DNA from 4 places in the Viridibacillus sp. FSL R5-0888 genome. Region 3 is predicted to be linked to each of the others. Evidence: riboswitches for the same ligand, from Rfam matches in the RefSeq annotation. Region 3 holds a riboswitch; each other region holds the start of a gene.
The links. Region 3 has a riboswitch for cobalamin ahead of metE (5-methyltetrahydropteroyltriglutamate--homocysteine S-methyltransferase). Riboswitches for the same ligand answer to the same signal wherever they lie in the genome.
Positions count from the first base shown of each region.

Region 1: linked by a shared signal. The riboswitch ahead of MKY02_RS14060 (Ig-like domain-containing protein) and the one ahead of metE (5-methyltetrahydropteroyltriglutamate--homocysteine S-methyltransferase) in region 3 are both predicted to bind cobalamin.
Region 2: linked by a shared signal. The riboswitch ahead of nikA (nickel ABC transporter substrate-binding protein) and the one ahead of metE (5-methyltetrahydropteroyltriglutamate--homocysteine S-methyltransferase) in region 3 are both predicted to bind cobalamin.
Region 4: linked by a shared signal. The riboswitch ahead of MKY02_RS11520 ((2Fe-2S) ferredoxin domain-containing protein) and the one ahead of metE (5-methyltetrahydropteroyltriglutamate--homocysteine S-methyltransferase) in region 3 are both predicted to bind cobalamin.

Region 1 is NZ_JBBPAU010000001.1:2,815,778-2,819,849, forward strand. Features, by position in the region: gene MKY02_RS14060 (Ig-like domain-containing protein) at 246-2,057, opposite strand; cobalamin riboswitch at 2,287-2,465, opposite strand; gene MKY02_RS14065 (DUF4083 family protein) at 2,710-2,889, shown strand; gene MKY02_RS14070 (ABC transporter ATP-binding protein) at 2,959-3,738, opposite strand; gene MKY02_RS14075 (CAP domain-containing protein) at 3,876-4,072, opposite strand, start outside.
Region 2 is NZ_JBBPAU010000001.1:2,896,552-2,900,623, reverse strand. Features, by position in the region: gene MKY02_RS14490 (class I adenylate-forming enzyme family protein) at 1-1,455, shown strand, start outside; partial or broken gene MKY02_RS14485 (hypothetical protein) at 1,580-1,777, opposite strand; cobalamin riboswitch at 2,134-2,319, shown strand; gene nikA (nickel ABC transporter substrate-binding protein) at 2,474-4,072, shown strand, end outside.
Region 3 is NZ_JBBPAU010000001.1:891,901-895,972, forward strand. Features, by position in the region: gene MKY02_RS04475 (hypothetical protein) at 191-421, shown strand; cobalamin riboswitch at 558-747, shown strand; gene metE (5-methyltetrahydropteroyltriglutamate--homocysteine S-methyltransferase) at 953-3,238, shown strand; gene MKY02_RS04485 (hypothetical protein) at 3,632-3,943, shown strand; gene ytkD (RNA deprotection pyrophosphohydrolase) at 3,995-4,072, shown strand, end outside.
Region 4 is NZ_JBBPAU010000001.1:2,320,745-2,324,816, forward strand. Features, by position in the region: gene cobJ (precorrin-3B C(17)-methyltransferase) at 1-602, opposite strand, end outside; gene MKY02_RS11520 ((2Fe-2S) ferredoxin domain-containing protein) at 631-996, opposite strand; cobalamin riboswitch at 1,197-1,386, opposite strand; cobalamin riboswitch at 1,631-1,814, shown strand; gene MKY02_RS11525 (energy-coupling factor ABC transporter permease) at 2,016-2,777, shown strand; gene MKY02_RS11530 (energy-coupling factor ABC transporter substrate-binding protein) at 2,774-3,076, shown strand; gene cbiQ (cobalt ECF transporter T component CbiQ) at 3,078-3,872, shown strand; gene MKY02_RS11540 (energy-coupling factor ABC transporter ATP-binding protein) at 3,865-4,072, shown strand, end outside.

The sequences.
Region 1 (4,072 bases), 1.9 Mb from region 3:
CATTTTTAGGCTTTGTTCATCTGTATCAAATGCAATTGTATCACTTTAATAATTTCGAAGATATTTCGTTGCGATCAATTTCTCATTATCTATAGAGATCAAGCCAAATAAGCTTTAAGTTGAATATGCTTCTTAATTAGCCAAAAACAACAATCAAGTTAAACAGATTCAATTATAAAGAAATAGGGCTACCCTCAAAGGCCGGTATTCACCGACTTTCTGGACAGCCCCTTTTCATACTACCGTTACTTCACTTTCACGCTAAGTTTGCTACTTTTATTTCCTGCTAGATCCTTCGCATAAATTGATAGTTTAGTATTTGCTTTTTGTTTTTTGATTTTCACACTGAAATTTCCTTTGCTTGATGCTTTAGCTGAGCCAATTTTTTTATGTTTACTATTGTAGATTGTAATTGTTGCTTTTGCTTCAGTTATACCTTTTACTTTTGTAGTTTTCGATGTGATTTTAGATACTGTTGGTTTTTTTGGTGCAATTTTATCTTTTACAATAATTGTTTTTGATACGCCTTTATTACCTACTGTATCTTTCGTTTTTACGACTAATTTTACGTTTGCTTTTTGTTTTGTAATCTTCAGCGTATAGTTACCTTTGCTACTTGCCTTTGTTGATGTAAGTAGTTTAGAGCCTTTATAAATAGAAACTGTTGCTTTAGCTTCTGTAGTCCCTTTTACAGTAGTTGCTTTGTTTGAAATTGTTCCTACTATAAGTTTTGTTGGTCCAATTTTATCTAGTACAGTAATTGTTTTTGTTACACCAGCATTGCCAGTCTCATCTGTAGTCTTTACTACTAATTTCACATTCGCCTTTTGTGCAGGAATCTTTAACGCGAAAGTTCCTTTATTGTTAGCTTTTGTTGATGTTAGAGGTTTAGTTCCATTGTATATTGAGACTGTTGCATATGCTTCTGTTGTTCCTGTTACTGATGTTGTTTTGTTTGAAATTGTTCCCACTGTAAGTTCAGTTGGGCCCTCAGTATCTGGATTTTCCACTGGTGGATTAGTATCTGGTATTTCACCAGCTGCTAATCTCGCAAATGTTGATTTTCCATTCAATGCGTCTGCTAACGCAATGATTACTTGTTCAGTAGCCATTAAGTTTGTTTTAGAATCTTTAATCATCCATTTAAACGAACCATCTTCTAATTGATAATCATCAATCATTTTTTCAAGAATGTTAACTTTTTTACCGTCTTTTTCATAGCTCCATTTGTCAGCTGTTAAATCTTCTCCAGCTGTAGCTAGTCCCATAATAATACTTGCCATTGAGTTTGAATTATCTACAAAACCATCTTTTTGATATTTTGCATGAATACCATCTACTGCTTTTTTAATAGACTCGTTAATTGTTTCATTGGACTTATCAGTATTATTTAATAACGTTAATGCAGTTAAATTCCAACCTGTTACATCTAAGTCATCAGATGAACCAAATCCAGAGAATAATCCTGAATTATTTTGTTTCTTTAAAATTACTTCTAAATGTTTGGCTTTATCATAGTCTGCATTTGCTAAGCCTAGCGCAATTGATGCCCAAGATTCACCGTATGCTGTGAAAAAACTACCATCAGCCTTTTGTTTGTTTTGTAAATCTTCAACAATGTTGCGTTGTCCAAGATTTGTTGGATCTAATCCTAGAATATATGCACCAATAATAGTACCTGCGTCTTCATTTGAAGTGCTTGAAGTAGCCGCTTTTGGTTTCATCCAATAAGATTGTTCACTAGTAACTTCTGAGCCCTCTGCCCACTTGTAGTTTTTAATATCCATGCCTAGTGCATACATTGCGGATAATGACCAGTAGCCACTGTGGGAACTGATTACTCTAGAACTAATAGTTTGGTTGTTTATAATATAATATTGTTTTGCCTTCTCTAAAGAGTTCACTAGTTTTTCTTTGATTACTTGTGGTGATGTTGTTTGAGAAGTATGGTCTTCATTGTTTACTACCATATTATTTTCAGCTTGAGCTGTAAACGGCGATAATAGTGATAGTAGCATAACAAAAGCTAACACCATACTAGATGAACGTTTTAACATTTGAATTCCTCCGATTTTATTTAGATTTGTTGGATTCGGAATTCGGCTTTTTCATGCTAGTCGACTATTTAACTCTTACTCATATATTAAATGTTGGAAATTAAAAGTTCTTAACAATGAAAAAAGCTATTTCTCCATAGAGAAATAGCATAAATACAAAGAAATATAGGACAACAGTATTGTCTAATATAGATTGTTTTGCCGTAATCTCACTTTATTCCGAAGAGTAGATATACGCTATGAATTAGATAGGTCTCCTGGCTTATGCATCAATTTACTTTAAGGACCTTCCCGTATAAAACAGTGGTATTTCCTTATTTCATCAGCATTTACAGTTGCGGATACAGCTTCGGCATTTCACCGAATTCCCTTTTATGTATGTACTACATCTAATTCTGGCATACAATATTCACTTAATATAAACTTATCATAATATTGGAAATTAATCTATCGCATTATGATTAGTTTTTGATATTTTACTCATAACACATCAAATAATTATACAAATAAAGAAAGAAACGTATGTGTATTTATTTCAAAATTGTATTTATCGATGAATCTTTTAATATGTTAATCACATAATTCCTGTTACACATGTTAAAATTGAATTAATATCCTTTTTAAAAGCATGTATGGTTGAAGGAGGGATGAATTGTTTAATGTTGGAGATATGCTAATAATTATTGTCATTGCTTTAATGATATTAGGTACGATTTCTTTTATGCTATTTATTAGAAGAATCATTATAAATACAACTCCTAAGAATGAATCTACCGAACTAAATGAAAAATTGGATAAGATTATCATGTTATTGGAAAAGCAGTCTAAATAATTATTATTCAAAATACAAAACTAGCTGTTGTATCTAATACTAAATTCAACAGTTAGTTTTTAAGTTCATTTAATCCCGCTTTGATAATAATGGACGATTATTGTACCAAATAACTTCTACTGGAATATCGAAAAATGAAGAAAGCTTTTCACTTGTTAGCATATCGATTGTACTTCCAGAAGCAAATACTTGGCCCTTTTTTAATAATAATGTTTTCTGAAAAACCGGTAGAATTTCTTCAATATGATGTGTGACATAGATTATTGTTGGTCCGCTTTCTAAAGCTGCAATTTCACCAATTGTTTTTAACAATTGTTCTCTAGCTATGAAGTCAAACCCAGTAGCAGGCTCGTCTAATATGAGTAACTCTGGATCATCCATTAAGGCACGACCAATCAATATTCTTTGCTTTTCTCCTTGCGATAAAGTTTGATAATCACGATCGGCGTATTCAATACTCCCTAGTTTTTTCAATATACTTATTGCCTTTTCCCGAATAACCGGTGTTGGCTTTTCATATAGACCAATCGAAGCAAAAGCACCTGAAAGAACGATTTCAAATGCACTATCATTGGGATTTAATTTTTGTTGAAGTCCTGATGATACGAGGCCAATCTTCCTTCTAAGCTCTTCTCCTAAAACGGATTTCCCAAATGTTCTTCCTACTACCTTTAAATCACCCTTTGTCGGAAAATAATAAGAACATAGCATATTCAACAAAGCTGATTTGCCGGCTCCATTTAAACCGTACAATACCCAATGCTCCCCTTTTTCTATTTGCCAATTAATATTTTCTAGAATCCATTGCCCTTCTCGTTTCAAACATACCTCTTTCATATGTAATACCATTTCAAAAACCCCTTTATAGATATTCATTTCATTATAACTGAATATTCACTAAACAAGAGGTTGAGAGTGAGAAAATTGTTAAGAAGTTCTCCAAATAGAAAACCCCTCATGTGGTTAGACAAGAGGGGGGGTTATAGCTATTTTGCAAAAATTTGAGTTCCATATGTTGGATATTGAGCGTTTTTACCTGAAACAACAATACCTATTCCAACTTTTTGATAATTAGGTGATAGTATATTTGCTCTGTGACCAGGGGAATTCATCCAACCATTCATAAAGCTTGTTGCAGTAGAATAACCTGCTGCAATATTCTCACCTGATGCATATGTGTTAT
Region 2 (4,072 bases), 2.0 Mb from region 3:
TCATGGATATTAAAAAGAGCTGCCATTACCCCCAAAAAAACATCGTTGATTGATATTGCTACCAACAGAAGCTGGTCCTATAAACAATTGGGCTATGAAGTGACAAAGTGGGTTATGTTTCTAAAAAGCTGCAGTCTACAAAAAGGTGATCGGGTCGCCGTGATTGCGGAAAATAGAATTGATCTATTTGCCATTCTTTTTGCATGTGCCATCGGTGGTTACATCTATGTTCCCTTAAACTGGAGATTAAGTCATTCAGAACTTGACTATATTCTTGACGATTGTACACCAGCCTTAATACTATATGAAGATCAATTTATGAAGCTTATTGCTAATAACCCACATATGAAAGCATACCCAATTACAATAGAGATTTTAGCAGAGCACTTCGATGTACCAACAAATAATTGGAATTCGAAAGACGCATGGTTAATGATATATACTGGTGGGACAACTGGAAAGCCAAAGGGTGTAATCTTATCATATGATGCGGTAAATTGGAATGCCTTCAATACTATTATTAGTTGGAATATTAGTAGTGATGATTGCACATTAAATTATATGCCATTATTTCATACGGGAGGCTTGAATGCATTATCAATTCCGATATTAATGGCTGGAGGTACAGTTGTAATAGGAAATAAATTCAATCCTCAAGAAGCAATCCAGTCATTGAATACTTACAGCACAACAATTTCGTTATTTGTCCCGACAATGTATCAATCTATGATTGATACAGAAGAATTCAAGAAAACAAGTTTTCCTAGTATAAAAGTATTTTTATCAGGTGGAGCTCCATGTCCCATCACTGTGCATAAAACCTTCTTACAAAAGGGAGTACCATTTAAAGAGGGTTATGGATTAACCGAAGCTGGTCCCAATAATTTTGTTATTCAACCAGAGGAGGCCGCAATAAAACTAGGATCTGTTGGAAAGTGTATGCAATTTAATGAAGTTAAAATTCAAGCTCCGAATGGTAGAGAATGCGGACGTGATGAAGTAGGAGAACTATATATTAAAGGAAAGCATATGTTCAGCGAATATTGGAAGAATCCACAAGAGACAGCTAAAACTATTATTAATGGATGGCTTCGTACTGGTGATTTAGCGAAGATGGATCTGGACGGAGATATTTATATCGTAGGACGAGTAAAAGAAATGATTATTTCAGGGGGGGAAAATGTCTATCCTCAAGAGGTGGAACAATGTATTATTACTCATCCAAAGGTGAAAGAGGTCGCAGTTATAGGAATTGCTGATTGTCACTGGGGTGAAATCGTTACGGCTTTTATCGTATCAGATGATGCATTTAATAATGTTAAAGAAATTCAAGACCTTTGTAGAAGTCATCTAGGTAGTTATAAAATCCCTCGGAATATTTATTTTATCCCTGAACTACCAAAAACACATGTAGGGAAAATTGATAAAAAGAAACTTCAAACGATTCAAATGTAAACGGTCTGTTGGGTTATTAACGGGTTCGGAATTGAGGAGCAAAAATGTAAATAACCATTAAAAAAGGGGTGCAATTAGCACCTCTTTATCATCTGTTTTAGCGATTAAATTAGACCTAAATTGGTTATCTTTTGATAATCTCATTATTGCACTGAATTGTCTTTAATGCTTCCTGAAGTTTTTCCACTACCCTTGATAAAGCTAATATTGAATTTGTTGTATCGAATTCTTCAATATCCAAGGAATGATTTGCATTTTGGACAATCTCTATCTTTAAATTTGAGTTACTTAATTTTTCAATTTTATTTGAATTGAAATGATAAAATAAACGAAGTGCTAATTTCACTTTAATAGAAATCGGCACTTCGTTTATTCGCTATACGTTATCGTGTCACTTTTGAATCCAAAATTGATACTCTAATTAGTTTTAGTACTCTAAAAGCGAACCAGTTATTTATAATCAGGTTATTTTTTATTGTTAAGCATAAATTTGGAATTTTTCACTTTAGGTGTAAGGCAATGTAACGTTTACAACCAGCAACGATATAAAAAAAAACGTGCAAATTTTTGTGGTAAAACTTTTGTATAAAATTAAGTCTTTAAATTGATATAGCTTTAAGTAGTAATAACGAATATACTTTATATTAGGAAAACTTTTTTTATTTCCACAAAAAAATTACATATAGTATTGGAATAGGTGTGTTCGTTTAATAGCGAATACTTAATAGGGAAGTCGGTGAAAATCCGACATGGTCCCGCCGCTGTAAGGGTGAGCCTCATGCAAATAAGTCACTGGAATATCCGGGAAGACGCATTGGAGCGATGAACCTAAGTCAGAAGACCTGCCTGTTCTAAAAATGCTGTTAACCTACGGGAGATAGGGAGGTGTTGGAGTGCTAGGAGATAAATTTGATCTAAAACTATGAGCATTTCTAACCTTTTTAATTGGGTTAGGAATGCTTTTTTTGTATTTCAGTATTTTTAATAGTTTAAATTCTAAAAATGAAGGTGATTAAACATGTTTATTAAACAAAGTAAGATACTACGGAATTTTCTTGTTCTACTAGTAATTTTCGCGAGTTTTATTACTGGGTGTAGTAACAAAGCAAAAGAACAAGATAATGCGTCTGTTAAAGATCAATCAAAAGTTGTTACATTTTCCATGACTGGAGATATAGGCGACTTAAATCCACATACATATTTTCCAAATGAGTTTTTCTCCCAAGCTATGGTATATGAATCACTTGTTTACTACGGGAAGGGAGGGGGAATTCAACCTTGGTTAGCAGAAAGCTGGGATATTTCGAAAGATGGCAAAGAATATGTATTCCATCTGAGAAAAGATGTTGAGTTTTCTGATGGTTCGAAGTTTAATGCAGCAATTGTAAAGAAAAACTTCGATACAATTTTAGATAATCGCAAACAACATGAATGGGTAGAGTTAATCAACCAAATCAAAAACACAGAAGCATTGGATGAATATACTTTTAAACTTACATTGAACAATTCTTATTATCCAACGCTTCAAGAATTAACTTACATAAGACCTTTGAGGTTTGTTGGAGAAGCTGCTTTTCCTGACAGCCAAGACACATTTAAAGATGGACTTAAATCTCAGATTGGTACAGGTCCGTGGGTACTTAGCGAATATAAGAAGAATGAGTATGCGGTTTTTAAAAGAAATGAAAAGTATTGGGGTACTAAACCTAAAGTAGAAAAGGTAGTTGTCAAAGTCATTACAGACGGAGAATCTAGAGTATTAGCTTTTGAGAAAAACGAACTTGATTTTATTTTTGGTAATGGAGTCATTAGTCAGGATTCTTTCCAGTTTTTAAAGGATTCAGGGAAATATGAAACTAAATTATCAGAGCCTACTGCTACAAGAACGTTACTATTTAACACAAACAAAGAAGCAACTAAAGATCATAAAGTGCGTTTAGCACTCAATTATGCTTTCAATAAACAGGCAGTAATCGATAATATTTTTTATGGTATGGAAAAAAAGGCAGATACACTGTTCCCACCTGTATTGGATTACACAAAGATTGATATAAATCCATATGACTATGATATTGCGAAAGCAGAACAGTTATTAGATGAAGCAGGCTGGAAAAAAGTAGAGGGTAAAGCATTTAGAGAAAAAGATGGAAAAGAGCTGCAACTGGAATTCTTATTTAATAGTACTGATAACATCCAAAAGTCGATTGCTGAATTTGTACAAGGTGATTTTAGAAAACTAGGAATTGATATTAAGTTAACTAGTCAGGAAACGAATACTTTCTGGACAACTGCATTCCAAGGTAATTACGATATATTATTTACATCAACATGGGCCGTACCTTTTGACCCGCATTCTTATTTAGCCTCAATTACTACAGATTCGGAAAATGGTGGTCCAGATTATACTGCATTATTGGGATTACCAGAAAAGAAGGAAATAGACGAGAAGATTAAAAAAGTACTTTTAACTACAGATGAAAAAGAAAGAAAAATGATGTATACAGATATTTTATCAACATTACATGATCAAGCAGTATACTTACCGATATCGTACCAATCAAATGTAGCTGTATATCACAAGAATATTAGCGGATTAGATTTTTTACCTCAAGAAGCT
Region 3 (4,072 bases):
ACGACAGCGTATTAGAGAAAGCGTTTGGACTAATGAGGATTTAGAAGCGATTAAAACTTCTGTTTTTCTGTTTAGAAACGTTTATTCTAGTATGTATTGTCGAAACAGGGAACATATTAATTAATCATAAAAACATCTTTTATTAATTGATAAAAGGTGTTTTTTTATTGAACAGATAAGGGGAATATGAATGAATATTGAAGAGTTTAAATTACAGTTAAAATCGATGGTGATGCTCTCACAAGTAACAGATACAGTTTGTACTTTATTACAGGCGAAGAACGTGATTGAAAGCTCCATTGAAAATTGTGAAATTGAAAATATTGAAGAAGAATTAGGAAAGCTAGAAAAGGCTTATACAAGTGTATATAACGAACTTGTATATTACCCACATGATTTGATTGAAGCTAGTATTGATTAAAAGATGAAAGTGTAACTAATAATTATACTAAAAAAACTGTATTTAACGGTTTGGTAATCATATAAAATATAATTATTTTTATATTTAGAATATACTGAACAATTTATAGTTTGTGTGTTATAGTAAGTGAACAATTGAATATCGTGTAGGCTAAGGTGCGCTATCTTAAATAGATAGTCGCTTAAAAGGGAAATCGGTTAGAATCCGATGCTGTCCCGCAACTGTATGTTGGAGCAAACTTTAAAATCCACTGTTAGATTTGTGATGGGAAGGAAAAGTAAGCGATGATGACAAGCCAGGAGACCTGCCTTAGTTTAGTACACACCAAAAAACCTACGCGGATAGGAGGTGTTAGAGAGATTTTTTCAAGGATTATTATATCCTAGTACGATAAGCGAATTTGAAAGGGAATAGTGTGTCATTTTTTATTATTCCTGATTTTTTTCGATATTTACTATATTAAAAATCATCAACCACCTTTTAATGTTTTTCATTAATTGGTGGTTTTTTATTGAATTGGAGGATTGAAAGATGAAAAGTACAGTTATTGGATATCCATATATCGGGCCTAATCGTGAATGGAAAAAAACTATCGAAGCTTTTTGGTCAAAAGAAATAAGTGAACAACAATTCGAAGCTCAGATGAAAGAGTATAGATTAGCAAATATTCAAGTTCAGCTAGATGCAAAGATTGACTTAGTAACCGTAGGTGATTTTACATACTACGATCGTATGTTAGATTTAGCAGCAATGTTTGGAATTATTCCTGCACGTTATAAATGGAATTCAGATTTAGTATCTCTAGAAACTTACTACGCTATGGCACGTGGAAATCAATCTGCTCCTGCAAGTGAAATGACAAAGTGGTTTAATACGAACTATCACTATATTGTACCTGAGTATGAAGGACAAACTTTAAAATTATTGAACAATAAACCATTGCGCTATTATTTAGAAGCGAAGGAAAACTTTAATACAGAGCTAAAGCCTACAATTATAGGCCCAGGGACATTTTATTTTTTAACAAAAGAAGTTGCAACGCTGAATAAGCCGTCATATTTACTTCAGTTAATCAAAGTCTATAGTCAACTATTGAGTGAACTTTCTGCAGCAGGTGCAAAATGGATTCAAATAGAAGAACCGATTCTATCAACTTCTTTATCTAAGGATGATATGGAACTAATCTCAGAAATATATGAACAACTAAACACTGTAAATTACTCTAGTAAATTGCTGCTGCAAACATATTTCGAGTCAGTAGAATGGTATGAAGAATTGATTAAATTACCTGTAGAAGGCATCGGGCTAGACTTTGTACATGGTCTAGAAGAGAATATTTCTAATATCAAAAAAATTGGATTTCCAAAAGATAAGGTTCTAGCAGCGGGAATTATTAATGGTCGTGACATTTGGATTACTCCTTTACAACAATCATCTGAAATGCTAATTGAATTAGAAAGTTTAGTTTCCCCTAATCATCTGTGGATTCAGCCATCATGTAGCCTAATGCATGTGCCAGTAAGTCTAACAGCAGAAACGAAATTATCAAAAGAGTTATATGAAAACTTAGCATTTGCTAATGAAAAGTTACAAGAGTTGGCTATTTTGAAAAACGCTTTGACAAATAATCGTGCGGATCAAGAGGCCTTCGAACAAAACAGATTAACTAGAGAATTGCTAAATAGCAGCTCAGTACGTCAACAAGGAGAAGTCCAGAAGAATATTAAAAGGTTGAGTGAAATTCAAATAACTCGTCAATCATCATATGCTATTCGAAAAGATCGTCAGCAAAAGATTTTACAATTACCAGACTTTCCGACAACAACAATTGGTAGCTTTCCGCAAACAGCTGAAGTGAAGCGCAATCGTTCACAGTTGAAAAAAGGACTAATTGATAAGGAACAACATGATGATTTCATAAAAAAAGAAATAAATAAATGGATTACGTACCAAGAAGAACTAGAACTTGATGTTTTAGTTCATGGTGAATTTGAAAGAACAGATATGGTTGAATACTTTGGAGAAAAGCTTGTTGGATTTGCATTTACAGAAAAAGCATGGGTCGTTTCATATGGATCACGTTGCGTTAAACCACCAATTATTTATGGAGATGTTAAGTGGGAAAAACCAATGACGCTCGATGAAACAGTGTACGCACAATCGTTAACAACTAAACCTGTTAAAGGTATGTTGACAGGGCCAATTACGATTTTAAATTGGTCATTTGTTCGTGATGATGTTCCACGTAGTATTGTAGCTCAACAAATTGCCTTGGCACTACGTCAGGAAATTGAAGCATTAGAGACTGCTGGTATTCGTATTATTCAAGTCGACGAACCTGCACTTAGAGAGGGTTTACCATTAAAGTCCTCAAAACATGATGCTTATTTGGACTGGTCAGTGGATGCCTTTAAATTAGCTACATCAGGAGTTGAAGATGAGACGCAAATTCATACGCATATGTGCTATTGTGAATTTAATGATTTTATTGAACCAATCCATGCGCTTGATGCGGATGTTATTTCAATTGAAACATCGAAAAGTCACGGTGAAATTATTGGGGCTTTCAAAAATGCAACATATACAAATAGTATTGGTTTAGGTGTGTACGATATTCATAGTCCAAGAATTCCTGAAATAGATGAAATGGTTGCTGTAGTAAATGACAGTCTTGAAGTTATCTCACCAGAACAGTGCTGGATTAATCCGGATTGTGGTTTAAAAACACGAAAAACCGATGAAACTTTAGCAGCGCTTGAGATAATGGTAAAAACCGCTCAATTGTTAAGAAAACGAAGTGTACAACGTGTAAACTAAAAAAGTATCATACAAGCCTATAATCCAATTAAAATTGAATTTTGTTATAACATTGATTATTAAAAAATAAAATTGATATAAGTTACTTTAGAAAGAAAATCAAAATTTTGAATCCGCCTTTACTTAAAGATTAGTAGAGGTGGATTTTTAGGTGCTATTCATATTATTTTATCAGTGAAGAGCGTTAAGGATATTCGATGAAACAAAGTTAACCGAGGTGCTATTGATAAAAGGGTAGAAGTTACCAAGGTCATTTAAAAGGTTATTGAATGAATAAATTTAAGTGAAAAGGTATCCTCTATTATCAACAAGTGAATATTGCTATGTTTACTGGGGCGTCAAAGTATAATTGATTTAGATTAGGTTATCCTATATAAAAAAAAGGATGATATGATGAATAAACCCATTACACTTTACGTTTCGATTGCAAATCAGCGTTACTATACTTCTCCTGACGAATCACCATGGGAATTTAAACTTCAGATTGAACCACAGTATATAAAAGTTTTTGACCAACTATTTAATCAAGCGGAATATTTTGATGGGAAGAGTATATGGAGAGCTCAATTACCTTACATTCCATACCATTTAGATCAGGAAAACGATGAAGTTGATCTACGTTTAAAGAAACTATATGCACTTGTTCATGAATTTGGTGATACTGAAACGAAGCAATTAATTGAGCAAATGCCGTATTATAGTTGATTGAAAAACATACCTTCGTTACACTTAGAGCAATAGGGAGTGATCGAAGGTATGTTTACATTTACAGATTTAAACGGCAATGGTGTTGAATTATCTTTTAAAAAAAATGCTTTTAAAATAGCGCCTAAG
Region 4 (4,072 bases), 1.4 Mb from region 3:
TTCACTAAACCTACTGGTGTTTCAGGTGAACGATACTGTAATAAAATACGTTGCGTTTCGACAATTTGTCGTGTACGACGACCACTCCGTGGGTTGTAAAGAGCTATTACAAAATCCGCCATTGCCGCAGCTTCCACACGTTTTGCTATTAAATCCCATGGAGTTAGGTGGTCACTTAAGCTGATCGTACATGAATCATGCATGACCGGTGCGCCAAGTAAAGAAGCACAAGAGTTAATAGCGGAAATGCCAGGAATAACTTCAATTTCAACACCGGTTGCTTCTGTCCATCCCTTTTCTATTAACACTTCATAAACTAGTCCGGCCATACCGTACACACCTGAGTCACCACTTGAAATGACCGCTACTTTTTTACCATTTTCAGCTTGTCTTACGGCTTCTTGAGCCCGAGAAACTTCTTCAGTCATACCGGTACTGATGACAGATGTATTACTATCAATTAGATCTTGAATGAGTTCAACGTACGTTTTATAACCGATAATAAAATCACTTTCTTGCAGTGCTTCAACTGCCCTAGTTGTAATATGTTTAAAATCTCCTGGACCAAAACCAACTACATAAAGTTTGCCAAGTTGCGACATTCAAACATCTCCTTTTCGTTACATCTAACTATTTGTTTTTCGAAATACCTTTAATCGCTCCTGATGTAGGGTTTTTCGTCATGTTGCCATTTAATGTTTGGTAGACGACATGAGGTGCAACTTGCTGATCCATACATTCGCGAACAATTTGACGGCCAATTTCAGGAGATTCTGCTTGATACCAAGTACCTTGTGGATACGCAATAACGACACAGGCATCTTTGCAACGTCCATTACAGCGAGTTCGAGTTGTATGTATTTGTTCGTCAACCCCAAGCCTAGCAATCTCATCCCTTACTGCCAGCGTTACTTCTTCGCCGCCCTTTTTCAAACAGCTACTACCATTACAAATGAGCAAATGGCTTTTCATTCTTTCTAAATTCCAAGTTGTCATCGTGATCCTCCCATACTGTGTTCATCATTTTTTATGAAAAATCTATGGAAATAGGGTAAATTGGCAACTAGTTATTTATTTTGGTAAATAAAAAAACCTTAATTCAAAGAATTAAGGTTTAAAAACTAGATTATTCAGACAACACATCAAAATAAATAAGCATCGTCCACTGTAGCCTTCACCTTTCCCTCCGAAAAGTATCGTTCATAATTATAAAAGCAGGTTTCCTGGCTTACGCGTCACTTTACTTTGATCTCTTCCCAGTATTTTACCAGTGAGTGTTATCATTTCATCAGCGTTACAGTAGCGGGGGCTGCATCGGATTCTAACCGATTTCCCTATTATCCTACATGTTCAATAAACCAAACATGTCGGCACTTTTAAATTTGATATTCAATTGTATTATTCAGTAAATTCTAAATCTGTAACTATCATATACTAAATTTTACTAGATTCAAATAGATTTTTTTATGAATATTATCTTGACATAATTTAAATTCTACATTTACACCTATATAAAGTTATTAAAAACAGTTATATCTACCTTACTACTCAATTTCAATATTTTTGAAAATTCCATAAAAAAATCTAGTAGAAAGAAAATTCTCATGATACACTATATTCTGAAATCAAACAATTCAATAAACTTTATGGTGTTAAATTAGCGTTTAACTTAAAAGGGAAGTCGGTGTTAATCCGACGCGGTCCCGCCACTGTGTTGAGGAGTTTTGCTACATTATGTCACTGTCAATAGACGGGAAGGCTGTAGCAAAATGAGGATTCTAAGCCAGGAGACCTGCCATAAAGTGAGGAACTGTTTCAACCTACGAGGATGGGTGTGAAAGTGAGTAAGTCTTATTTTTTGATGACTTTTCCTTCACGCACTTCTTTCTATGAAAGAAGTGCTTTTTTATTTGCAAACTGGCTGTACGCCCTATCCAGAGAGGTATTTCATAGGAGGTGTTATTTGTATATAACTGTATATCTAGTAAAAATACATAAATAAAAGGGAGAATAATATGAATAAGTTAAAATCAATATTTAACTGGAAAATGATTTATTTTTTAGCATTTGTCATGATTGTTCCAAATCAAGCATTTGCCATGCACATTATGGAGGGATTCTTACCTGTAGAATGGGCTATCTTCTGGTGGGCAGTAACAATTCCATTTTTGATAATTGGATTCCGTTCAATACGTAAAACAATTAAGGAAAATCCAGATACTAAAATGATGCTTGGCTTATCTGGTGCTTTTGCTTTTGTTTTATCCGCACTTAAAATCCCATCTGTAACTGGTAGTTGTTCTCACCCTACTGGTGTAGGTTTAGGAACTGTATTATTTGGGCCATTTGCAATGAGTATTGTAGGTTTTATTGTTCTTTTATTCCAATCATTGCTTTTAGCTCATGGTGGCTTAACAACACTTGGTGCTAACGCATTTTCAATGGCAGTCGTTGGTCCACTAATTGCTTACGCTGTTTACAAAGGGGCTTCTAAAGCAGGTTTATCCTTTGCATTTGCTGTATTTTTGGCTGCAACTTTAGGTGATCTTGGTACTTACCTTGTCACTTCTATTCAATTAGCACTTGCATTCCCTTCTGAAATCGGTGGAATCTCTGCCTCTTTCACTAAATTTAGTAGTATTTTTGCTTTAACGCAAATTCCTTTAGCTATTTCTGAAGGTATTTTAACTGTGGTCATTATGAATTTCTTAAAAAAATACAACGTAGCTGAGCTAAAAGCACTTCGCGTCTTCACAAAAGGAGCTGAACAACGATGAAAAAGAATTTAATACTAATCTCAATCGTTGTCATTCTTGCTATTTTCCCTCTTTTCATTCAAAAAGGGGCTGAATTTGGAGGAGCTGATGGTGAAGCTGAAGCTGCCATTGGCGAAATTAATGCTTCGTATGAGCCTTGGTTCTCAAGTATTTGGGAGCCACCAAGTGGTGAAATCGAAAGTCTATTATTCTGCCTTCAAGCAGCCATTGGTGCTGGTTTTATCGGTTACTTTGTTGGTCTAACAAGAGGTAAATACAAACGCAAAGATAATGTGAATAACAAAGAGGGTCAAATATAAGATGCTTCTTATTGATAAATATGCTTATATGAATCGTTGGCAGCATATTCATCCAATAGAAAAAATGGTATTCACCTTTTTTCTGATGTTATTTTCGTTAACTGTGAAAGATACACTTGTATCACTCATCACATTCACTGTGATGAGTGCTTTTACAATTTTAGGTGCGAAAATTCCTTTTAAATATTATTTCAAGTTATTATTAGTGCCTAGTTTTTTCCTATTATCGAGTATGCTTACAATATTAATTTCAGTTTCAAGCAATCATAGCTTAAGCCCCTCTTCACTTTGGACAACTGAATTTTTAGGATTTCATATTTTTATTACAGAAAATAGTGTAGAGACAGCAATCCAATTATTTTTTACAGTGCTAAGTAGTATTAGTTGCTTATATTTCTTAACATTGACTACACCCATCCATGATATTTTACATGTATTACGTAAGCTGAAAGTACCAGCATTATTAATCGAATTAACTGAAATAACATATCGCTTCATTTTCGTTTTTTTAGAAACATCACTTAAAATTCATCAAGCACAAAATTCTCGTCTTGGTTATTTTACTGTGAAACAAAGTATCCACTCATTAGGTTTACTTGTTTCCACTTTATTTGTCCATGTATTTCAACGTTCTAAAGAATTAATAATTGCAATGAATTCTCGGTGCTATACGGAAGATATAAAATTATTAGAGGGTGAGTATTCATTTTCTAAAAGAAACTGGGTATTAATTGGACTCATTTCTTTTAGCATTGTCTCTGTTTATATTCAGTTTGGAGGAAGTCTAAATGGATGAGCTTTTTTTTGACATACAACATCTTACACATAGCTATCAAGATGGGACGATTGCATTAAACGAGCTTTCTCTTTCTATAAAAAAAGGTAAGAAAATTGCACTACTCGGTAATAACGGAGCTGGTAAATCTACATTATTTCAGCATTTAAATGGGATATTGCAACCCACTTCAGGTGAGATATATTTTAAAGGAGAACGGA